DNA from 3 places in the Acidovorax sp. FG27 genome. Region 3 is predicted to be linked to each of the others. Evidence: riboswitches for the same ligand, from Rfam matches in the RefSeq annotation. Region 3 holds a riboswitch; each other region holds the start of a gene.

The links. Region 3 has a riboswitch for cobalamin ahead of ABWV53_RS10535 (TonB-dependent receptor domain-containing protein). Riboswitches for the same ligand answer to the same signal wherever they lie in the genome.
Region 1: another riboswitch for cobalamin. It lies ahead of cobM (precorrin-4 C(11)-methyltransferase); the one in region 3 lies ahead of ABWV53_RS10535 (TonB-dependent receptor domain-containing protein).
Region 2: another riboswitch for cobalamin. It lies ahead of ABWV53_RS14795 (TonB-dependent receptor); the one in region 3 lies ahead of ABWV53_RS10535 (TonB-dependent receptor domain-containing protein).

Annotation. Positions count from the first base shown of each region.
Region 1 covers NZ_BAABVY010000008.1:198,508-206,225, forward strand. The annotation lists gene ABWV53_RS06035 (cobalt-precorrin-5B (C(1))-methyltransferase) at 1-639, opposite strand, end outside; gene ABWV53_RS06040 (precorrin-8X methylmutase) at 647-1,351, opposite strand; gene ABWV53_RS06045 (sirohydrochlorin chelatase) at 1,348-2,361, opposite strand; gene cobM (precorrin-4 C(11)-methyltransferase) at 2,358-3,203, opposite strand; cobalamin riboswitch at 3,367-3,614, opposite strand; gene ABWV53_RS06055 (peptidoglycan-binding protein) at 3,795-4,844, opposite strand; gene ABWV53_RS06060 (class I SAM-dependent methyltransferase) at 4,975-5,715, opposite strand; gene ABWV53_RS06065 (hypothetical protein) at 5,943-6,308, opposite strand; gene ABWV53_RS06070 (extensin-like domain-containing protein) at 6,875-7,642, shown strand.
Region 2 covers NZ_BAABVY010000010.1:194,264-201,981, forward strand. The annotation lists gene ssuC (aliphatic sulfonate ABC transporter permease SsuC) at 1-649, shown strand, start outside; gene ABWV53_RS14780 (ATP-binding cassette domain-containing protein) at 669-1,520, shown strand; gene ABWV53_RS14785 (TOBE domain-containing protein) at 1,574-1,789, shown strand; gene ABWV53_RS14790 (Fur family transcriptional regulator) at 1,891-2,274, opposite strand; cobalamin riboswitch at 2,440-2,687, shown strand; gene ABWV53_RS14795 (TonB-dependent receptor) at 2,763-4,973, shown strand; gene ABWV53_RS14800 (ABC transporter ATP-binding protein) at 4,990-5,772, shown strand; gene ABWV53_RS14805 (ABC transporter substrate-binding protein) at 5,769-6,749, shown strand; gene ABWV53_RS14810 (FecCD family ABC transporter permease) at 6,746-7,718, shown strand, end outside.
Region 3 covers NZ_BAABVY010000009.1:785,034-792,751, reverse strand. The annotation lists gene ABWV53_RS10550 (sensor domain-containing protein) at 1-2,445, shown strand, start outside; gene ABWV53_RS10545 (cell division protein ZapA) at 2,840-3,295, opposite strand; gene ABWV53_RS10540 (DUF904 domain-containing protein) at 3,292-3,516, opposite strand; cobalamin riboswitch at 3,619-3,885, shown strand; gene ABWV53_RS10535 (TonB-dependent receptor domain-containing protein) at 3,970-5,823, shown strand; gene ABWV53_RS10530 (cobyrinic acid a,c-diamide synthase CobB) at 5,858-7,267, shown strand; gene ABWV53_RS10525 (bifunctional adenosylcobinamide kinase/adenosylcobinamide-phosphate guanylyltransferase) at 7,273-7,718, shown strand, end outside.

The sequences.
Region 1 (7,718 bases), on a different contig from region 3:
ATGGCCCAGCGTGGCGGCCACCTGCACGCCCTGCACTACGCTGGCGCGGTAGGCGGAGGTGGAATACGGCTTGACGATGCCGGTGGTGCCCAGGATGGAGATGCCGCCCAAAATCCCTAAGCGCGCATTCAGCGTCTTCTTGGCCATCTCCACGCCCTGGGGCACGGAGATGGTCACTTCCAGCCCGGCATGCGCAAGCAGCGGGTCGCCCGCGGCGCGCACGTTGTCTTCGATGTTGCGGCGGGGCACGGGGTTGATGGCCGGGCCGCCCACTTCCAGGCCCAGGCCGGCCATGGTGACCGTGCCCACGCCGAAGCCGCCGCACACCACCACTTCGCCCGGGCGGCCGGGCAGCACGCGCACGTCGGCGGTGAGGTGGGCCTTGTCGGTGCAGTCGGGGTCGTCGCCCGCGTCCTTGATGACCATGGCGTGCGCGGCCTGGCCGCCCTCGCCGGAACCTTCGCAGTGGCCGTCGTTCACGGCGAAGCGCACCACGTCGCCGTTGGGCAGCAGGCAGTCCACCGCCTCGGGCACGGCGCCACCCACCAGGCCCAGCACGGCGGCGCGCGCGGCGGCGGCGGAGCAGGCCCCGGTGGTGAAGCCGGTGCGCGTGCCGCGGCGGACGGTCTTTTCCATCATGGCGGGGTCAGCCTCCGGCGGCGCCTTGCGGTGGCGGCGCTGCGTGCTTCTGCCGCGCCTCGGCCAGCGCCAGCAGCGCATGCAGCGCGGCCACCACCAGGGTGGAGCCGCCCTTGCGGCCGCGGATCACGATCCAGGGCACCTCGGCGACTTCCGCCATCAAATCCTTGGATTCGGCGGCGGAGACGAAGCCCACCGGCATGCCGACCACGAGGGCCGGCCGCACGCCCTCCTCGCGGATCAGGCGCACCAGTTCGATGAGCGCCGTGGGTGCGTTGCCGATGCCGACGACGGCGCCCTGCAGCAGCCCCTGCCGGTGCGCCTTGCGCATGGCCTGCACGGCGCGGGTCGTGTCCTCGGCCTGGGCCTGGGCGATCACGTCGGCGTCGCTGATGAACTGGTGCGTGCGCATGCCGAAGTGCGCCAGCCGCGGCTGCGACAGGCCCGAGCAGATCATCTCCACGTCGGCCACCACGGGCGCGCCGCCGCGCAGCATGGCGGCGATGCCGGCCTCCGCCGCATCGGGGTGGAAATCGGTCAGGCCGTTGAATTCGAAATCGGCGTTGGCGTGGATCATGCGGCGCACGATGGGCCACTGCTGCGCCGTGTAGGCATGCGGGCCGGCCTCGGCGTCGATGATGGCGAAGCTGTCGTGCTCGATGGCCTGGCCGGCGCGCGTGAGCTGTTCGGTGACGGTGTTGACCGTGCTCATGCGGCGGCTCCGGCCGGTTGGGGGGCGGCGTGGCCGGGATGGGCGTGATCGTGGCCATGGTCATGCGAATGCCCGTGGTCGTGTCCATGCGCGTGATCGTGTCCATGGCTGTGCCCGTGGTCGTGCGCGTGATCTGCACCTGCCGCCGCGATGGCCACAGGCGCATGCGCATGCGTGTGCTCATGGCTGTGCCCATGCCCCAGGTCGTGCGCGATCTCGCGGTACTTGCAGCCGTCGCACGGCAGGCGGCTGTCGGGCAGACCCGCCTGCAGGTCGGCCACGCGCTGCTCCAGCAGCTCGAAGATCTCGCGCTCCATGCCGAAGTGGCCCGACTGCGCGAAGCGCAGCTGCGGATACTGCACGCGCAGGTGCTCCACCTGCCGGGCTATGCGCTGCATCAGCGTGCCGGTGTAGAGGTAGTAGGGCAGCACCACGATCTGCTTCATGCCCAGCAGCGCCTGGCGCTGCACCACGCGCTCCAGGCGCGGCCAGGTGATGCCGGTGAAGGCGATCTCCACCAACTCGTGGTGGCTGTCCTCCTGCAGCCAGCGCGCCATCTTGGCGACGTCGCCATTGGCCTGCCGGTCGGACGAGCCCCGGCCCAGCAGCACGATGCCGGTGGTTGTGGGGTCGGGCATGTCCAGCTTCTGCATGCAGCGGCGCAGCTGGCGCTGCAGGATGGTGAGGATGGGCTCGCAGGCCGTCAGGTGCGGGCCGTAGAGGAATTCGACGCCCGGGCAGTGTTCTCGCGCATGCTCGATGGCTTCGGGGATTTCCATCTTCACGTGGCCGGCCGCGTTCAGGATGAGCGGCAGCACCAGCACGCGGCTGCTGCCCTTGGCGGCCATCAGCAGGCCATCGTGCAGGCCGGGTGGCGCGAATTCGATGAAGCAGACCTCGATGCGCCAGCCCGGCTGGCGCTCGCGCCACTGGCGCACGAAGGCGTGGATCTCGTCGTTGCCTTCTGGCTCGCGCGAGCCGTGGCCGATCAGGAGGATGGTGGTGGTCATGGGGCGGTCGGTGCGTGGGGTTCTTCGGGGGCCTCGGGCGCAGCGTTGGCTGCGGCCGGCTGGCTGGCGCGGCGGAAGCGGTGGGTGAAGCTTGCGTCGTAGAGCTTGGACTTGGCAAGCTCCTGCCATTGGCGCGCGCCCAGCGTGGGGCTGGCGATCACCATGGCCTGGCTGACGATGCCGGCGGCGCGGCAGCGCTCGCGGATGTCGGCCAGCGTGCCGCGCACGATGACCTCCTCGCCCGGCCAGCTGGCCTTGTGCACGACCAGCATGGGCGCGTCGTCCGCCCAGCCCGCCTCGCGCAGGCCGGCCTGCACCTTGTGCAGCAGCGTGATCGACAGAAAGATGCAGAGCGTGCAGTGGTGGCGGCCCAGCTCGGCCAGCGATTCGCCGGGCGGCATGGGCGTGCGGCCTTCCACGCGGGTGAAGATCACGCTCTGGGTGACCTCGGGCAGGGTGAAGCTCTCCACGGCGGCGGCGGCCGAGGCCATGGCCGACGACACGCCCGGCACCACGCGCACCGGCACGCCGGCGGCGTCCAGCGGCTGCACCACCTCGATCAGCGCGCCGTAGAGCGCCGGGTCGCCGGTCTGCAGGCGGATCACGGTCTCGTGCTTGTGCGCCTGCAGGATGAGCCAGGCGGCCATCTGCTCCAGCGTCATGTCCTTGCTGTCGGCGATGACGCAGCCGGGCGGCGCCCAGCGGGTGGCGGCCTCGTTGACCAGCGAGCCCGCGAACAGGATGGCCCCGGCGCGCTCGATGAGGGCGCGGCCTTTCACGGTGACGAGCTCGGGGTCGCCCGGCCCGGCGCCGACGAACCAGACGGTGCCCGGGGCGGTCATGGGCGGCAGGGCGCGAAAAGCGGCGCGCGCGCAAGGAAAACTGGCATGGGAAAGAACCGACAGGAATGCGTGTGCCCGGACTCCTGCCTCCCCGCAGGTTCCGTGAAATGGGCGCCGCCGCCCCGGCTCTCCTCCATCCTGTGACGGACAAAAAAGCCGGTGGCTGCGACGCCCCCTGTCGGCCGGTATCCGGGCTGGCGACGCTGCGATGGGCCCTTCCCAAAAGGCGCTGGGCCTTTCAGTGGGCGTGTGTTCCATGCAGGGTGAAGCCGGCGGTGCCGTCTTCGTCGCTGTACCGTTGCGGGGGCAGCCCAGGTTGGGGAACGTTCCTTGGCGGACGCTCCCTCCCTGGTTCCCGTTTAACTGCTCGGCCGCAATGGCCTTGCGAGCACCAACGGGGGTGAGTATAGGCCGGTGGGTGCCCGTGGCTGAAAGTGACGAGCCGTTGAGGGCTCCAGCGCTTGATCCATCAGCGCATGCAGCTATCAAAACAGTAGCACCATGCCCGGCGCCAACGAAAAGACCCGGCCAGGGCCGGGTCCGTTCGGTGCAGCCGGCGCGCCAGCAATGGCTGCGCGCCGGGGGCGGCGTTCAGCGCGAGAGCGCGTCCTGCGTGGCCGCGTCCAGGCGGCCCGTCACCGCGATGCCCTTGTCCTTCTGGAATTCGCGCAAGGCCTTGGTCGTGCGCGGGCCGGCCGCGCCGTCCGGCGTGCCCACGTTGTAGCCCAGCGCGGAGAGGCGCTCCTGTGCCTGCCGCATGGACATCGAGGCGCCCGCCTTGGTCTGCGAGGGCGCAGCTCCCCCGTCCACGCCCAGGCGCCCGCCGCCGCCCAGGCCCTGGCCCTGCACGCTCTGCGCCTTGTAGTTGCGCAGCGCCACGACCATCTGGTTGTATGCGTCCATGAAGGCGGCCGTCAGCACCTTGCCCTGCGCGGTGTTCTGGTAGCCGCCCAGCGAGCCGCCGGCCGATCCGCCAAAGAGGCTGCCGAAGCCCGCGAAGTCGCTCTTGGACGCACTGCCCTCGGAGGCGGAGACCTGCACGCCCGAGCGGTTGTCCACCAGGGTCAGCATGGCGCTCGCCTCGCGCGTCTTCATGCTGCCGCCGATGGCGGCGATGGCGGCGCCGCGCCCGCCGCCCAGCAGGCCCCCCAGGGCGCCGCCGATGCCGCCCGCGTCGGAATTGGAGAAGATGATCTCGGGCGAGAGGCCATAGTCGGAGGCGACCATCTGGCCCTGGCCGAAGTTGCTGCCCCCGCGCATCTCGCCGGAGCCCATCAGCTGGCGCTCGCGGTCCATGGCGCGCATGCCGGAGGCGCTGCGCTCGACGACGACGAAGCAGTTGGACTGCTGGATCAGCAGGCGCAGCAGGTTGGCGGTGGGCGGCAGCTTGTATTCGTTGCGCAGGATGGTGTACCAGCCCGCGTCCTGGTTCTCCACGAGGGAGACGGTGCCGAGAGGCGCGGCGCACTTTTGCAGCTCGCTGCTCTCGCCGGAGGCGCTGGCGCCGCCGGCAGCGCCGGTGGCGACGGTCTTGGCGTCGGGGCTGCCCATGCGCATGTTGGTGGTCTCGCAGCCGGCCAGCAGCAGGGCGGCGGCGCAGGCCGTGGCCAGCAGAGGGAGGGTGTGCATCTTCCGGGTCATGTTCGATTCCTCTCGGTGTCGTTGGAGTGTCGGTGTGAAAGGCGGTGCCGGGCAGCCGCCATGCCCTGCAAGCGGGCGAAGCGCGGCGGCATCATAGCGCCGGGCCTGACCGGCCCCAAGGCCCGCGCGTTCAGGCTTCGGGCGCGCCGATGCGGTAGAGCCACACCGGCTTGGCGCCGGCCTCGCCCCGCAGGCAGGCGTCCGCCGCCCGGCCGGGCACCTCGAATTCCAGACTCGCGAGCCAGCTGCCCGGCGCCATGTCCACCCCGGCCTTGGCGGCGGCGCGTTCCATGCTTTCCGGCCGCTGGAAGAGGTAGACAAGCGCATAGCCGCCCCAGTCGGCCGCCCAGATGTCGCCACGCCGCACCCGCGCCCAGGGGCAGCGCAGCGCGCACAGGGCCCGCAGCGGCCAGCTCCACTCCAGCCCGTGCAGGCGCGTCTGCGGGTAGGCCTGGCGCAATGCGATCAACCCGTCGCCCAGGCCGCAGCCGGCGTCCAGCACGGGCGCATCGGGCGGCAAAGGGGCCAGCGCGGCCAGGCCCTGCAGCGCGCCGCGCGGGGTGGGAAAGAGCGGCGCGTCGCGCCAGGCATTGAGCGGATAGACCAGCAGCAGCAGGGCCAGCGGCACCAGCCAGGCCCAGGCCGGCACGCCGGCGGCCGTGCCGGTGAGCACGAGCGACAGCGGAAACCCCGCCGCGATCAGCCCGCGCCGCCACCAACCCTGCCCCAGCAGGCTGGCCGCCGTGCCCAGGGCGCAGGCCAGCGCCAGCGCGACGGCGGCGGGCAGCCAGCGCTGCAGCCCCGCGTAGGCCAGCCAGGCGGCGCCCCAGGCCAGCAGGGCGGGCAGCGGCCAGGGCAGCCAGCGGTTCATGGCCGGGAGTGCCCGGGCAGGCGGAAAGGCATGGGCAGGAGGCGGTCGCGGTGAAGGTGCATTCCCAGTGACCGGTCAGGCGATGGGCTCGGCAGGTGCTTCGGTGCGCTGCATTCTAGTGAGGGGAACTCTGGCATTTCGCCGGGAGGCTCTGGTGCGGTTGTCCGCTTGCATCAAGGGCCTGCCTTTTTTTCTCAGGACGGGCGATAGAAAATGCGCCGCATCCCTTAATCTGGCTTCGACTTGAACATCCTCCCAACGTTGTCACTGATATAGGGCAGTGCGAGAGCAACCCCCCAACTCGCGGTGGCAACAAGCGTTAAAGCCTGAGCCCAGGACGAACTAATAAATACCATGTGACTGCTTAGTATGAGAACCAGAAAACAACCAGCGGTAATGAGGTTGAGCATCGGCGCCCACGACAAAAATCTCATGGACCCATAGAGCCCTGCGATCGCGCCCAAGATCGTGAGGGCCAGAAAAAGGATCGTTTCGCCATCGAGCGGAGTCGGTAGTCTTCCTTTGTAAGAATCTGGAAGCAGATCGAAAATCGCATCCAACCGAGCCGAAAGATTGAAAAGGATGAAGGACATGGCAACGATTACTCGGTACTGGTTTTTTGTCATGTATTCACCTTGCGTTATGCAATTTGCTGGCAACTTTAACGGTGTCGTACAGTCGTCACGCCAGAAAAGCTCCGGATTATTGATGCCATGACAAATCACTACATTTGTAGGTGATGGCGCATCACCCCCAGGGCGCCCGGGTGAGCGAAGCAGAAGCCGCAGGAAACGGTCGGGAGGGAAATATCCTCGAACGATCGTTCATGCCACAGGCTGATTCGCTTCTTCAAAGCGGCTCAAGGCACTGGGTACAGCAGTTCGGACGAGCGCGGTACGCCCCGATCCGGCGAATCACGTCAGAAGAATGGCCCGAGACGCCCTTGGCGCGGCACATTCCCAAGGTCGGCTTCTTGCTGACAGGCTGCGGCGCGGCTGTCCGCCCCGGCGTACGCGCCACTCCGCCCACAATCGACTGCACAGCCACCGGACCGCCCCTGTGACATTCCCCCTCCTTCGCCCCGCCTTGCCGATGACTCGCTCGCATCGCACACTCCGCATGCGGGCATCCCAGTCGTCCGCGGCGTCGTGCTCCGTGCATGACTGACCCCGCCGTTCCATCCGCGAGAGGCGCCGGTCGCCTGATCGGCGCGGCGCTCTTCAGCCTCGCCTGCGGCCTGCTCGTCGGCTACCTGGGCGGCTGGGTGCCGGTGCCGCCGCGCTGGGACCCGCTGGCCGCGCTGGACGTGGCCGAGACGCCGAACCTGCTGACGCCGTTCAAGATGCGCCGCGCACGCGCCGATCCGGACCAGTGCCTGGCGGCGCTGAAAAGTGCCGGCCTGCGCTTTTCCCCCGTGTCCGACCGCGCGCCGGTGCAGGGCTGCGGCTTTACGAACGCCGTGCGGCTGGAGTCGGGCCACCGCGTGCAGTTGAGCAGTGCCACGGTGCTCAGCTGCCGTACGGCGCTGTCGTTCGCGCTCTGGGAGCGGCACGACCTGCAGGCCGCCGCCCGCGCCGAGCTGGGCCAGGAGGTGCGCCGCATCGAACACCTGGGCAGCTACGCCTGCCGCAACGTGAACACCGGCGACGGGCGCGGCACCGGCCGCCGCAGCCGCCATGCCACGGCCGATGCGCTGGACGTGAGCGGGTTCACGCTGGCCAATGGCCGGCGCATCCAGCTGCTGCGTGATGCCCCCCAGCCGTGGGACGACGCCCAGGCGCTGCAGCGCGACCCGGTCGCCCGGTTTCTGCACGCCGCGCAAGCGGGCGCCTGCCGCCGCTTCGACGGCACGCTGGGCCCGGGCTACAACCGGGTGCACCGCGACCATTTCCACCTGGAAACGGGCGGCTGGCCGATCTGCCGCTGATGCGATTGCGGCGTCGGCCGACTTGGGCGGCGGGGCGCCCTGCTGCACCATGCAGGAGATCCGTTCGTATCTCCTT
Region 2 (7,718 bases), on a different contig from region 3:
CGTGCTGCTGGCCGGCTGGCAGCTGGCCGTGTCGGGCGAGCTGTGGACACACGTGAAGATCAGCGCGGCCCGGGCGCTGGCGGGCCTGGCCATCGGCGGCGGGCTGGGGCTGGCGCTGGGGCTGCTGACGGGTTCCGTGCGCACCGCTCAGACCCTGCTGGACTCGACCATCCAGATGGTGCGCAACATTCCGGCGCTGGCGCTGATCCCGATGGTGATCCTGTGGTTCGGCATCGACGAATCGGCCAAGGTGTTCCTCATCGCCGTGTCGGTGTTCTTTCCGATCTATCTCAACACCTTCCACGGCATCCGCAACGTCGACCCGCAACTGATCGAGATGGGCCGCACCTACGGGCTCGGGCGATGGCAGCTCTACCGCCAGATCATCCTGCCGGGCGCGCTGTCGTCCATCCTGGTCGGCCTGCGCTTCTCGCTGGGCTTGATGTGGGTGATCCTGATCGTGGCGGAAACCATCTCGGCGCAGTCCGGCATCGGCTACCTGACCATGAACGCCCGCGAATTCCTGCAGACCGACATCGTGCTGGTGGGCATCCTGCTCTACGCGCTCCTGGGCAAGCTGGCCGATCTGCTGGCGCGGGGGCTGGAGCGCTGGTGGCTGCGCTGGCACCCGGGCTACCAGTCGAAGTGAAAGAAAAGGCCACATCACCATGACCGACACCTCTCTTGCCCACCCACCGGCCGCTGCGGCCGCACGCGCCCCGGGCGGCGTGCGGCTGCATGCGCGGGGCCTGCACAAGCGCTACGGCCAGCGCGAGGTGCTGCGCGATGCGCAGCTCGCCATCGAGCCGGGCGAATTCGTCGCCATCGTGGGCCGCAGCGGCTGCGGCAAGAGCACGCTGCTGCGCCTGGTCGCGGGGCTGGAGGCCCCCAGCGGCGGCACGCTCACCACAGACGGCCAGGACGTGCGCGGCCTGCATGCCGACACGCGCATCATGTTCCAGGAGGCGCGCCTCCTGCCCTGGCGCCGCGTGCTGGACAACGTCACCCTCGGCCTGCCCGACGCGCTGCGCGACCGGGGCCGCGAGGTGCTGGCCCAGGTGGGCCTGGCCGAGCGCGAGGGCGAATGGCCGGCGCGCCTGTCGGGCGGCCAGCGCCAGCGCGTGGCCCTGGCGCGGGCGCTGGTGCACCAGCCGCGCCTCTTGCTGCTGGACGAGCCGCTGGGCGCGCTGGACGCGCTCACCCGCATCGAGATGCACCGCCTGATCGAAGGCCTGTGGCTGCGCCACCGCTTCACCGCGCTGCTGGTCACGCACGACGTGCAGGAGGCCGTGGCCCTGGCCGACAGGGTGATCCTCATCGAGGACGGCCGCATCGCGCTGGACGAGCGCATCGCCCTGGCGCGGCCCCGGTCGCAGGGCGACGCCGCGTTCGCCGCGCTCGAGAAACGCATCCTCGACCGCGTGCTGCAAAAGCCCGCGCCGGGTGACGCCGCCGGCCCGCAGGCGGCCGACGCGCTCTGGCCCGGCGTGCCGGCCCATGGCCTGCGCTGGGCGGTCTAGTTCCTTGCACCCGTTTCCATCCACACCGTTTGTTTTTTCAACAGGAGTCCACCATGTCCATCCAAGCCATCAACGTCCGCAACCAGTTCAAGGGCAAGGTCCGCGAGATCGTGCGCGGCGACGTCGTCTCCGAGGTCGATGTCGAAACGCCCTGGGGCATCGTCACCTCGGTCATCACCACCCGCTCGGTGGACGAGCTGGGCCTGGGCGTGGGCTCGGACGTGGTGGCGCTGGTGAAGTCCACCGAGGTGTCGATCGCCAAGCTGTGAACGCAGCATTTGGCATCGAATCGGCCGTCAGCGCTTGTCCTGCAAGCGCCTGATGCTATATAAATAATAGCAATCGAAGGCGGGCCGATCCATCCGGCCCGCTACCGCCGGCGCGCCTTGCCGCAGTCGGCACACCGGCCATAGAGCGTCAGCTCATGGCGCTCCACCGTGAACCCCTTGGGCGCCAGATCCAGCAGGTCGCCCGGGCACTGGTGCACGTCGAACACCCGCGAACACACCGTGCACTGGAAGTGGTGGTGGTGGTCATGCGCGGCCGACTCGTAGCGCGGGCTCTCGCCCGGCAGGTTCACCACCTGCACCGCGCCGTCCTCCACCAGCGCCTTGATGTTGCGGTAGACCGTCGCCAGACCCAGTCCCTCCACGCTTTCGCGGGCGCTTTCCAGCACTTCCTGGGGCGTCAGGGGCCGGTGCGCCGCCTCGATGGCGGCCTGGATGGCGGTGCGTTGCCTGGTGGATCGTTCCATGGATGCGGGTGCGCTGGAGTCGCGGGCTGATGGGCGGGAAGAAGCAGGAATTATCGGGCGCTCATGCGAGCCGAAGCGGCCGCGTCCAAAAGACGCAGTGACTCGGCTGATTGATATTGATAATGCATTATCATATGCGCCATGCTCCCCCCGAGCTCCTCATGCCCCTAGAATCGCCGCGTTGGTGCTCGCAGCGTGGTTCGCACGCCGCAGTTCAACGGGAAGCAGGGAAGCACCACCGAACAGGAAAGTGCCGCGCCTGCGCTGCCCCCGCAACGGTCAACGGATGGGGCGCTCCTCGGGGCGCTCCGATCTCCTCGCCCACAGCCACTGGATGCCTTGAACAAGCACCTGGGAAGGCTCGGGGGGATTCATCCGCCAGCCCGGATACCGGCCAACAAGAGGTGCTGCTCCTTCGGGAACGGTGCCGTGACGCTCACGTGCTGGCGGGTGGCTGGCGCAGGGCCTATGTGTCTTCCATCGATCGTATGCATCACTCGTCTCGCTTCGCGCGGGTGGCCGTGTGGCCCCTGGCCCTGGCCGCCGCATTTCCGCTGTGCGCGCAAACCACCCCATCGACCCTGCCCGACGTCGTCGTCACCGGCACGGCCTTGCCACCCGATTCCACGGCCCCGCTCGAGCAGACCGCCACAAGCGCGTCGCGGCTCGGGCTCTCGGTGCGCGAGACGCCCGCGTCCATCGACGTGGTGCCCGCGGCGGTGCTGGCCGAGCGCGGCCTGCGCACCGTGACCCAGGCCGCCCAGGCGGCCACCGGCGTGCTGGCGGGCGACTTCCCGGCCGAGCCCAGCGCGTTCTCGATGCGCGGCTTCGCCAACAGCCAGCTCAACACGCTCTACAACGGCATCAAGGTCGGCCCGCCGAACATGACCTCGCGCGTGATGGACACGGCCAACCTGGAGCGCGTCGAGTTCCTCAAGGGCGCGGCCTCGCTGATGTCGGGCGAGGGCGCCACCGGCGGCGCGGTCAATTTCGTCACCAAGGCCCCGCACCAGGGGCCGGTGCGCACCGAGGTGAACACCTCGGCCGGCTCGTTCGGCGACCGCCGCGTGTCGATCGGCTCGGGCGGCACCACGGCCTGGAAGGACCTGGACTATCGGCTGGACGCCAGCGCGTCGAACGGCGACGGCTTCATCGACGACACCGGCCAGCGCAACCGGCATCTGTCGGGCGGTCTCGACTGGCGGGCCGCGCCGGGCGTGAAGCTCTTCGTCGCCGGCGAAGCCAAGCGCGACAGCGGCAGCAGCTACTGGGGCACGCCTCTGGTGTCCGCTGGCGCACCCGGCGTGCAGCCGCGTGGCGGCATCGTCTCGGGCAGCTACACGTCGGGCTTCAACGGCAGCGCCATGGGGCCGGTGGCCATCGACGGGCGCACGCTGCGCACCAACTACAACGTGCAGGACAACCGCAACGAAGCGCGTGAAACCTGGCTGCGCGCGGGCGGCGAATGGCAGGCGAGCGACGCCGTGGTGCTGCGCAGCCAGTTCTGGCGCTACACGGCCGACCGGACCTGGCTCAACAACGAGATCAGCGCGTTCAATGCGGCCACCGGCCTCGTGGACCGCGAACGCTTCTACGTGGCGCAGGACCAGACCAGCTGGGGCAACAAGACCGAAGCGCAGTGGGACGCCCGCCTGGGCGGCCTGGACAACCGCCTGGTCGCCGCCTTCGAGCACAGCCACCTCCAGCTGGACCGCCCCGGCGCCGCCAACTTCCCTGGCGACAGCGTGAGCCTGGTGGACCCCGCGCGCGGCAGCTACGGGCGCCTCACCACCCAGCTGCAGACCACCGCCATCCGCAACACCGCGCTGGCGCTGGAAGACCGGCTGCGCGTGGCGCCCACCGTCGCGCTCATCGGCGGGCTGCGCCATGAACGCATCGCGCTGGACAGAAGCTCCGCCAACACCGCCGGCGTGCAGCGCGCGGGCTTTCCGTACGAGAAGACCTGGAACCCCACCACCGGCCGCATCGGCCTGACCTGGGACGCGGCGCCCGGCACCACCGTCTACGGCCAGTACGGCACGGCGGCGGACGTGGCGGCCAACAACATCTTCTTGCTGGGCGCCACCCAGCCGCTGGACCTGACCCGCACGCGCAATGCCGAGGTCGGCGTGAAGCAGTCGTTCTGGCAGCAGCGCGGCGAATGGACGCTGGCTTACTACGACACCGAGCGCCGCAACGTCTACGCCGCGCAGGGCGGCCAGCAGCTGGCGCAGGCCGGCGCGCTGAAGTCACGCGGCGTCGAGGCCTCGCTTGCGCTGCGGCCCGATGCGCACTGGAGCCTCTGGTCCAACCTGGCGCTGAACCGGGCGCGCTACGAAGGCTACCTGCAGGCCGACGGCACGTCGTTCTCCGGCAACCAGCCGCCCAACGCGCCGCGATGGGTCGCCAATGCCGGCGTGGGCTACCGCTTCGTGGCCGGAGTGCCCATGCAGCTGTCGGCGTCTGTGCGCCGCGTGGGCGAGCGCTTCCACAGCGACACCAACACCGTGCGCCTGAACGGCTACACCGTGTTCGACGCGGCGCTGGCGGTGGACGTGGCGCGCGGCGTGCAGCTCACCCTGCGCGGGCGCAACCTGGGCAACCGCGCCTATGCGGCATGGGCCGATCCGTTCTACCCCGACCAGATCCTGCTGGGTGCCCCGCGCAGCTACGAGCTGGCGTTGCGCTGGACGCTCTGAGCGCAGTCGCCCAACCATGACGCTGCCCACTCCGGTGCTGCAACTGCAGGGCGCCGCCTTCCGCACGCCGGAGGGCAGGGCGCTGATCGCGCCCATCGACGCCATCGTCCGGCCGGGCGAATGCGTGGCCCTGGTCGGCCCCAACGGGGCGGGCAAGAGCACGCTGCTGAAACTGCTGGCCGCCCGCCTGGCGCCCACCGAGGGCGCGGTGCGCCTGCTGGGGCGCGACTTGGCCGACTGGCCCGCCGCCGCGCGCGCCCGCCACGTGGCGCTGCTGAGCCAGGCCGAGGCGGTGGAGGGCGGCCTGCGCGTGCGCGACTACGTGGCCTTCGGCCGGCTGCCGCATCGGCACGGCGCCAGCCGCGCCGAACACGACGCGGCCGTGGAACATGCCCTGCGCACCTGCGCCGTGCACGGCCTGGCCGGGCGGGCGCTGGCCACGCTGTCGGGCGGCGAGCGCCAGCGCGTGCACCTGGCGCGGGCGCTGGCCCAGCAGCCCACGCTGCTGCTGCTGGACGAACCCACCAATCACCTGGACCTGGCCGCACGCGCCGACCTGCTGGCGCTGGTGCGCAGCCTGGGCCTGACGGTGGTCGCGGCACTGCACGAGCTGGGGCTGGTGCCGGGTTTCGCCACCCGCGCCTGGGTGCTGCAGGGCGGCCGGCTGGTGGCCGACGGCGCGCCGGCGCAGGCCCTGAGCGCCGCCCGGGTGGCTTCGGTCTTCGGGATGGAGCTGGTGCACACGCGGCACCCGCGCCACGGCGGCACGCTGTGGTCGTTCGAAAGGGCCGCAGCATGAGCGCGGGCAGGCGGTGGGCGAAACGGGTGGCGGCGCTGGCCGCCGCGCTGCTGGGCGTGGTGCCGGTTATGGCGATGGCTGCGGAGCCGGGCTTTCCCGTCACGGTCAGCAGCTGCGGCCAGCCGGTGCGCTTCGACGCACCCCCGCGCCGCATGGTGGTGCACGACCTCAACATGGCCGAAATGGCGCTGGCCCTGGGCCTGCAGCCGCGCATGGCGGGGGTGACCGGCATCACCGGCTGGTACAAGGCCGGGCCGGAATTCTTCAGCGCCCTGGGCCAGGTGCCCGAGCTGGCGCCCCGGTACCCGACGCTGGAAAACCTGCTGGCCGTGCAGCCCGACCTGTTCTTCGCCGGCTGGTACTACGGCATGCAGCCCGGCGGCGAGGTCACGCCCGCCACGCTGGCGCGCCACGGCGTGCCCACGCTGGTGCTGACCGAAAGCTGCATCCCCACCGGCGGAGTCAAGCCCGAGGCCACGCTCGACCTGCTCTACGGCGACGTGCTGCGCCTGGGCACCGTCTTCGGCCGGCAGGGCGCGGCCGAGCGGCTGGTGGCCGGCTGGCGTGGGCGGGTGCGCGCCGCCGCCCAGCCGCCGCTGGCGCGGGCGCCGCGCGTGTTCGTCTACGACTCGGGCGAGGACAAGCCCTTCACCGCCGGCCGCGCCGCCATGCCGCAGGCGCTGATCGCGGCGGCCGGCGGCGCCAATGCCCTGGGCGACCTGGCCATGGGCTGGGGCACCGCGTCCTGGGAGGCCGTGGCCGAGCGCGACCCGCAATTCATCGTGCTGCTCGACTACCAGAACGGCCAGGGGCCGGAGCACCTGCGCCGCGTGCTGGAGCGGCACCCCGCCATGCGCTTGACGCAGGCCGTGCGCGAGCGCCGCTATGTCGTGCTGCGCTATGCCGAGTTGACGCCGGGGCCCGCCAACATCGACGCCATCGAGAAGATCGCCCGCGCCCTGAGGGCGCCCCGGTGAAGCCCCGCGCCGTCGCCCTGGCCCTGGCCGGTGCGCTGCTGCTGGGCGCGCTGGCCGTGGCCTCGCTCGCCGTCGGCAGCCAAACGCTGGGCTGGCGCGCGGCGCTGGCCGCCCTGGCGGGGCCCTGGGCGCCCGGGTGGGCCGGCCCGCCGCCGGGCGAGATGGCCCAGGCCATCGTGCGCGAGCTGCGCCTGCCGCGCCTGCTGCTGGCGCTGCTGGTGGGCGCCTCGCTGGCGGTGGTGGGCAGCCTGCTGCAGACCAGCACCCGCAACGACCTGGCCGACCCTTTTCTCTTCGGGCTGTCGTCCGGCGCCTCGGCCGCCGCCGTGGCCGTGATCGGCTGGGCCGGCGACGCGCTGGGCGCCTGGACCCTGCCGCTCGCCACCTTCGGCGGCGCGCTGGTCGCCGCGGGCGCGGTGCTGCTGCTGGTGCGCCGGGTGGGCGGCGAAGGGCCGGCCCACATGGTGCTGGGGGGCCTGGCGATGTCGTTCCTGCTGGGGGCGGTGACCCAGGTGCTGGTGTTCGCCGGCGACCAGCGCGCGGCGCATGCGGTGGTGTTCTGGTCGCTCGGCGGGCTGGGCCTGGCGCGGTGGGACAACCTCTGGCTGCCCGCAGCCGGCCTGCTGCTTGCCGCCGCCTTCGTCGCCCGGCGCCACCGGGCGCTGGACACGCTGCTGGCCGGCGACGACACCGCCCACAGCCTGGGCGTGGCACCGCAGCGGCTGCGGCTGCAGGTGTTCGTCGTCGCGGCGCTCAGTACCGCCTGCTGCGTGGCGCTCTGCGGCGTGATCGGCTTCGTCGGGCTGATGGTGCCGCACCTGGCGCGGCGCCTGGCCGGCCCGCTGCATGCGCGCTTCGTGCCGCTGGCGGCGGTGCTGGGCGCCGCGCTGCTGCTGGCCAGCGATCTGGTCGCCCGCACGGCGCTGGGCGCGCAGGAGCTGCCGGTGGGCATCGTCACCGCCGGCCTCG
Region 3 (7,718 bases):
ATCGCCGGCTGGAGCGCCGTGCTGGACGGTCTGGCCGAAGCCGTGTGGCTGGTCGAGCCCGCCACCCAGCGCGTGCTGCATGCCAACCGCGCAGCGGCCGTCCTGACCGGCCGGCCCGTGGACGGCATGGTGGGCCAGCCCGTGCAGCAGATCGCCGAGACGCCCGAGGACCTGTTCTTCTGGGCCCAGCCGACCGACGGCCTGGTGCAGGGCCTCGATTCCCGCAGCAGCGTGTCGGCGCGGGGCCGGGGGTGGATTCCGGTCGACCGCCGGGTGGCGGCCGTGACCTTGCCGGAGGGCAAGGTCCTGCTGATGCTGACCATGGTGGACCGCGCCCGCGTGAGCGCTGCCGAGCACGAGCTGGAGACGCTGCTGGCCGAACTGCGCGCCACGCTCGACTCCGCCGCCGACGGCATGATGGTGTGCGATCTGCAAGGCCGCGTGCGGGCCTTCAACCAGCGGCTGGCGCTGCTTTGGAACCTGCCGCGCGAGCTGCTCGTGCAGCGCGACGACGCCGCCGTCCATGCCCATCTCGAGGGCCAGGTCGCCGACGCGCCGGCCTACCGGAGCCGGCTGGCCGCCATCGCCAGCGAGCCGCTCGAGGAAACCATCGACGTCATCGGCCTGCGCAACGGCGCGCTCATGGAACGCCGCTCGGTGCCGCAACTGGTGCAGGGCCGGCCGATCGGGCGGGTGTTCTCGTTTCGCGACATCACCCGGCAGGCCGAGGCGCAGGCGGGGCTGCGCCTCGCGGCGCGCGTGTTCGAGTCCAGCCCGGATGCGATCTTCATCGCCGACCACCGCGACGTGCTGGTGAGCATGAATCCCGGCTGCGAGCGCCTGGTCGGGGTGGGGCCGCATTCCCGGCTTGGCGAGCCCGCGACGGCGCTCTTCAGCGCGGATGCGGGCAGCGCGGCGCTGATGGCCGAGGTGCGCGCCGCCTGGGATCGGGACGGGTTCTGGGAGGGCGACCTGACCGTGCCCAGCCCATCCGGCGAGCCCTGCGCGGTGCACCTGTCGTGGGTGGCTCTGCGCGACGAGGCGGGGCTGCTGCTGCAGAGCATCGGCTTCATGCGCGACCTGACGTCCGAGCGCGCGGCGCAGCGGCGTATCGAACAGCTGGCCTTCAGCGACGTGCTGACCGGCCTGCCCAACCGCCTTCTGCTGTCGCGCCGGGTGGAAGCGGCCATCGCCGCGACGCCCCGCGAGTCCGAGACCGGCTTCGCGATCCTGTTCCTGGACCTCGACCGCTTCAAGATCGTCAACGACTCGCTGGGCCATCCGTTCGGCGACCGGGTGTTGAAGCTGGTGGCCGAGCGCCTGCAGTCGTGCCTGCGGCATACCGACATGCTCTGCCGCCTGGGCGGCGACGAATTCGTGATCTACCTGCACGGCGGCGATGCCGGCGTGGCCGAGTGCGTGGCGCGCCGCATCCTCGACGACATGCTGCGGCCCTTCGTGCTCGATGCGATGGGCTTTTCCATCCAGTGCAGCATCGGGGTGGCCCTCTATCCGCAGGACGGCCGCACGCTCGACGAGCTCGTCAAGCAGGCGGATACGGCCATGTACCGCGTGAAGGAGCGTGGTCGGGGCAACTACGGCTTCTACCAGCCGCAGATGAACGCCAATCTGCTGGCCCGCATGAAGATGGAGCACGGCATGCGCCAGGCGCTGGGCCTGGGGCAGATGGCGGTGCATTACCAGCCGCAGGTGTCCATGGCCTCCGGCCGCATCGTGGGGGCCGAGGCGCTGGCGCGCTGGAGCAGCCCGGAATTCGGCGCGGTGTCGCCCGGCGTGTTCATTCCGCTGGCAGAAGAGTCCGGTTTCATCGTCACCCTGGGCGCGTGGGTGATGGAGCAGGCGATCGAGGAAGCCGCGGGCTGGCTGCGCTCGGGCACGCCGCTGGTGGTGGCGGTGAACGTGTCCGCGCTGGAATTCCGCCAACCGGACTTCGTGGACCGCCTGGTCGCACTGCTGGAGCGCCACCGCCTGCCCGCCACCTTGCTGGAGCTGGAGCTGACCGAGACCATCCTGCTGCAGGACGCGCAGGAGACGGAGCAGCGCCTGCTCACGCTGGCGGGCCTGGGCATAGGCCTCGCCATCGACGATTTCGGCACCGGCTATTCGAGCCTGGCCTACCTGAAGAAGCTGGCCATCCACAAGCTCAAGATCGACCAGTCTTTCGTGCGCGGTCTGCCGGACGACGAGGGCGACCGCGCCATCGTGAGCGCGATCACCAGCATGGGCCGGGCGCTGCACATCGAGGTGATCGCCGAGGGGGTGGAAACGGCGGCCCAGCGGGCGGCGCTGGAGCAGATGGGCTGCCAGCACTTCCAGGGCTTCCTGTGCGCCCCGGGGCTGCCGGCACCGCAGCTGCGCGCCCTCATCGCCAGCCACCAGCACGCGGCCTGGTCGCCGGCACCGGCGAACCGGGCGTCGCCCTGACGGAGCGCTGGGGGAGAGGGTAAGAGGGAGAGAGGGGTCTGCACGAGACCCTGGCCGGCGTCAGGCGGGTGTCGTGCAAAGAAACAAGGTGTCTGCGAATGCCACCGAGCCGTCATCCTGAACCGGGGGTTCAGGGGGGCGAGGGCAGCCAGGCGTTGGGTTCATCTGACGCGAGATGATCACGCTCACCGGGCGATGTACCAAGCCCGTGCTCAAAGAGCATTGGTTCAAGGAAATATAAAGCCCGGCAGCACCGCAGACGAGGTCATTGTAGGCTCGGCGCAAAGGCCGCGACGGCAAAACCCGCGCGGCCGGTGTTGGCGATTGCGCAGCGCTTGCCGGATGCGGCCATCAGGAGCATAAGCGCCCCCGCCCTCAGATCGTAAACACGTTCTCAGACGCGGGCGCCGCCGTCCAGCGCGTGGTCCAGCCGCTGCAGCAGGGCGTCGATGCGCTGCTGCGTGTCGGCCTGCGCCTCGGTGGCCGCGTGCCGGGCGGGGCCGTCGTCCAGCGGCAATGCGCCCTGGTCGAACAGGCCGGGGGCCGGCGCCGCCGGGCCCGGCAGGGGCGCCGCAGCCTCCACTTGCACAGAGTCCGCCGGAGGGACGGGTTGTTCGGCGGCGCTCCCAGCGGCCTCCTGGCGCGCCGCCTCGCGGTCCGACACCTCGAACGCCAGGTTCAACGCCGCCAGCACGGCGATGCGCTCGCGGGCCCGCACCTTGCCGGCATCGCGGATGCGCGTCATGGCGCTGTCCACGCGCTCCACGGCGTCCAGCAGGCGCTGCTCATGCCCTTGCGGGCAGGTCAGCAGATAGCTTTGCTGCAGGATGCGGACCTCGATCTGCTTCATGGTGCGTCTTCTTTCGTGTCGGGCGTGGCCGGCAGGCGGTCGAGCAGGGCATCGACGCGCGCCCGCGCCGCGTTCAGGCGGGACTTGAGCGAATCGCGTTCCTGGGTCAGGTCCATCACCTGCTGGGCCAGCAATGCGTTGGTGCGCTGGAGTTCGGCATGCCTGGTCAGCAGCCGCTCGACCCGCTCGGCGATGTCATCGATGGAGGAGGTGTTTGCCATAGAGCGTGCGATTGTAGGGTTGCGCCGGCCTGGGGCCCTCGCGGCAACGATGAACAAACCAGTCACCCGCGTGCGGGGGTTGGCGGGGGCGATGCCGGCGTCGCCTAAAATCATGGGGTTGGTGCTCGCTGCATGGTTCGCATGCCGCAGTTCAACGGGAAGCAGGGAGGCGCCCCCACCGGGAGCGCGCCGAGCCTGCGCTGCCCCCGCAACGGTCAGCGACCGAACCACGCCAGGGTGTCCGAACGGATGCCCGCGGTGGTTCCCTCTCTCCATCCACATGCCACTGGGCGCGTTGAACAAGCGCCTGGGAAGGCGATGGGAGGGCGCGTCGCCAGCCCGGATACCGGCCAACACGGTGGCCGCCCACGCCTTCGATGGCGCGGGCGGCCGTGATGCCCAAGGACCGGCGGGGAGGCCGGTCAGGGTGAATCTTCCTGTGCACACCTCGTCATGACAACCCGCTTCCGTTTCCTGCGCCTCGCCGCGCTGCCCCTCGCCGTGGGCGCCGCCTGGCCCGCCGCCTCGCAAACCCTGCTGGCGCAAGCCGCCACCGCGCCCCAGCTGCGCGACACCGTGGTGACCGCCACCCGCGTGGAACGCCCGCTCGCCGACCTGGTGGCGGACGTCTCCATCGTCGACCGCGACACCATCGAGCGCAGCGGCGCCGTGGGCGTGATGGACGTTCTGGCCCGCCTGCCGGGCGTGGAGATTTCGCGCAACGGCGGGCAGGGCAGCAGCGGCAGCGTGTTCCTGCGCGGCGCCGAATCGCGCTTCACCGCCGTCTACATCGACGGCGTGCGGGTCGATTCGCAGACCACCGGTGGCGCGATGTGGGAGCAGATTCCGCTGGCGCAGATCGACCGCATCGAAGTGCTGCGCGGCCCGGCGGCGGCCGTCTACGGCTCCGACGCCATCGGCGGCGTGATCCAGCTCTTCACGAAGAAGGGCGAGGGCAAGCCCGCGCCGTATGCGCAAGTGGGCCTGGGCAGCCACGGCACGCGCACCGCGCAGGCGGGCGTGAGCGGCGGCGCCGGCATGGTGGACTATTCGCTGGGCATCTCGCACGAGCGAAGCGACGGTTTCAACGCCCGCCCCATCCCCACCGCCAATCCGGACGACGACGGCTACCGCCGCACCACGGGCAACGCCCGGGTGGGCCTGCAGATCGACGCACGCCACCGCATCGAGGGCACGCTGCTGGCCAGCAACCTCGAGTCGCAGTACGACAGCAGCCGCACGGCGGACGACCGCAACCACCACCAGCTGCGCACGGGCGGGCTGTCGTGGGCGGCGCGCTGGACCGACACCTACACCACGCGCCTGCAGGCCACCACCTCGCGCAGCGAATACCGCACCACGCCCAGCTTCTACGAGACCGAAACCACGCTGCGCAACTACCTCTTGCAGAACGAATGGCGCCTGGGCGCGCACCTCTTCACGGCCGCCCTGGAGCGCCGCGAGGACGAGCTGCGCAACCCGGCCGCGTTCGCCGGGGCGACCGAGCTGCACGGCGAGCGCTCGCAGAACGCGCTGGCGCTGGGCTACGGCGTCGCGGTGGGCGCGCATTCGCTGCAGGCCAACCTGCGCCGCGACGACGACAGCGAGTTCGGCGGCAAGAGCACCGGCAGCCTGGCCTACGGCCTGGCCCTGGCGCCGCAGTGGCGCGCCACCGTCTCGGCGGGCACCTCGTTCCGCGCGCCCACGCTGTACCAGCGCTTCAGCGAATACGGCGTCTCCACGCTGCAGCCCGAGTCGGGCCGCAACATCGAGGCCGGCCTGCGCTGGACCGAAGGCGACAGCAGCGTGGGCGTGGTGGCGTATCGCAACCGCGTGCGCAACCTCATCAACTTCGGCGCGCCCGGCAATTGCGCCAGCACCTTAGGCTGCTACGAAAGCATCGGCCGGGCCGAATACAGCGGCGTCACGCTGTCGGGCTCGCACCGCATGGCGGGCGTGAACCTGCGCGGCTCCATCGACTGGCAGGACCCGCGCGACCTGGACACCGGCCGCCAGCTGGCCCGCCGCGCCAAGCGCCATGCCTCGCTGGGCGCCGACACCGAGCTGGCCGGCTGGACCTGGGGCGCCGAGGTGCAGGCCTCGGGCCGCCGCTTCAACGAAGCCGCCAACACCAACGTGCTGGGCGGCTACGGGCTGGTCAACCTCTACGCCAGCACCCGCGTGGCGCGCGACTTCACCGTCCTCGCCCGCGTGGACAACCTGGGCGACAAGCGCTACGAGACGGCGCGCACCTATGGCACCGAAGGGCGCACGCTCTACGTGGGGCTGAAGTGGATGCCGCAGTGATGATGGCCGCAGCCGGCCGAGCGGCCTGACGCCCATGCAGGCGAACGACGCGCCCTCGACGCGCCGGGGCGATGCGGGGCGTGCGGCGGACGGCAGCGTCCGCTGCCCGGCCCTCGTCATCGCCGCCCCGGCCTCGGGCCAGGGCAAGACCACCGTCACCGCCGCGCTGGCGCGGCTGCATGCCCGCCAGGGGCGGCGCGTGCGCGTCTTCAAGTGCGGGCCCGACTTCCTCGACCCGCACTGGCACCAGCTGGCCAGCGGCGCGCCCGTGCACCAGCTCGACCTGTGGATGACCGGCGCCGCCGACTGCGCGCGCCGGCTGCACGCGGCCGCGCAGGACGCCGACCTGCTGCTCATCGAAGGCGTGATGGGCTTGTTCGACGGCGAACGCTCGGTGGCGGACCTGGCCATGCACTTCGGCATTCCGGTGCTGGCCGTGGTCGATGCCTCGGCCATGGGCGGCACGCTGGGCGCCATCGTGCACGGCCTGCGCCACTACCGCGACGGCCTGCCGTGGGCGGGCGTGTTGGCCAACCGCGTGGCCACCGAGCGCCATGCCGGCCTGCTGCGCGCGGGCCTGAACGATGCGGCCGACTGGCTGGGCGCGCTGCCCCGCGTGGCCCCGGCGGCGGGCGAAGGCGGGCCGCGCCTGCTGCCCGAGCGCCACCTGGGCCTGGTCGCCGCGCACGAGCTGCCCGACGCCCTGCAGCGCCTGGACGCCGCCGCCGATGCGCTGGCCGCCACGCCGCTGGGCCGGATGGACGCGGATGCGCTGCGGCGGCGCTGGTGCGCCGAATTCGCCGCCCCGCCCGAGGACGCCCCGCCCACGCCCGCGCTGCTCGCCGGCCGCACCGTTGCCGTCGGCGGCGATGCCGCCTTCTGCTTCGTCTACGACGCCAATCTGCAGACGCTGGAGCGCCTGGGCGCGCGCGTGGTGCGCTTCTCGCCGCTGCAGGACCCGGCCTTGCCGCCCTGCGACGCCGTCTGGCTGCCCGGCGGTTACCCCGAGCTGCACGCCGAGGCGCTGGCCGCCAACACCGGCATGCAGCAGAGCCTGCGCGACCATGTCGCCGCCGGCCGGGCCGTGTGGGCAGAATGCGGCGGCATGATGGCGCTCTTCGAATCGATCACCCTGCAGGACGGCCGCCGCCTGCCGCTCTGGGGCCTGCTGCCGGGCCATGTGACCGTGCAGCGCCGCCTGGCCGCGCTCGGGCCGCAGCAGCTCGAGGTGGCGGACGGCCAGGTGCTGCGCGGCCACACCTTCCACTATTCCACCTGCGACAGCTCCGCCGCCGTGCGCGCCCGCACCACCCGGCCCCATGCACCCGAGGGCGGCGCGCCGGGCGAGGCGCTCTACCGCCACGGCAGCGTGCAGGCCAGCTATTTCCACGCCTGGTTTGCCTCGAACCCGCGTGCCACGGCAGCGCTCTTCAGCGCTGCATGACCGCCATGTCCGCTGCCGCATCGCCTCTTTCTCCGCCGCCGCCATCGTTCCGGTCCGAATTCATCCTCGGCGGGCAAAAGAGCGGCAAGTCGCGACGGGCCGAGCTGATCGCACGCGACTGGTTGGCGGCATCGCCCGACCACCACCGCGCGCTGCTGATCGCCACCGGCCAGCCCTGGGACGACGAGATGCGCGAGCGCATCGCCCGCCACCAGCGCGATCGGGCCGAGCGCGTGCCCGGCCTGGCCACGCTGGAAGAGCTGCGTGACCTGGCCGGCGCGCTGGCGCGGCATTCCGATGCGCGGACGTTGATCGTCGTGGATTGCCTGACGCTGTGGCTGACGAACTGGCTGATGCCGGTGGACGTTGCTGCGGGCGCGGAATCCGAACCGAATCGGGCTCTGGCGCTTGATTATCAAGCGCAGGTTGCTATGTTTTTGGTAGCGATTTT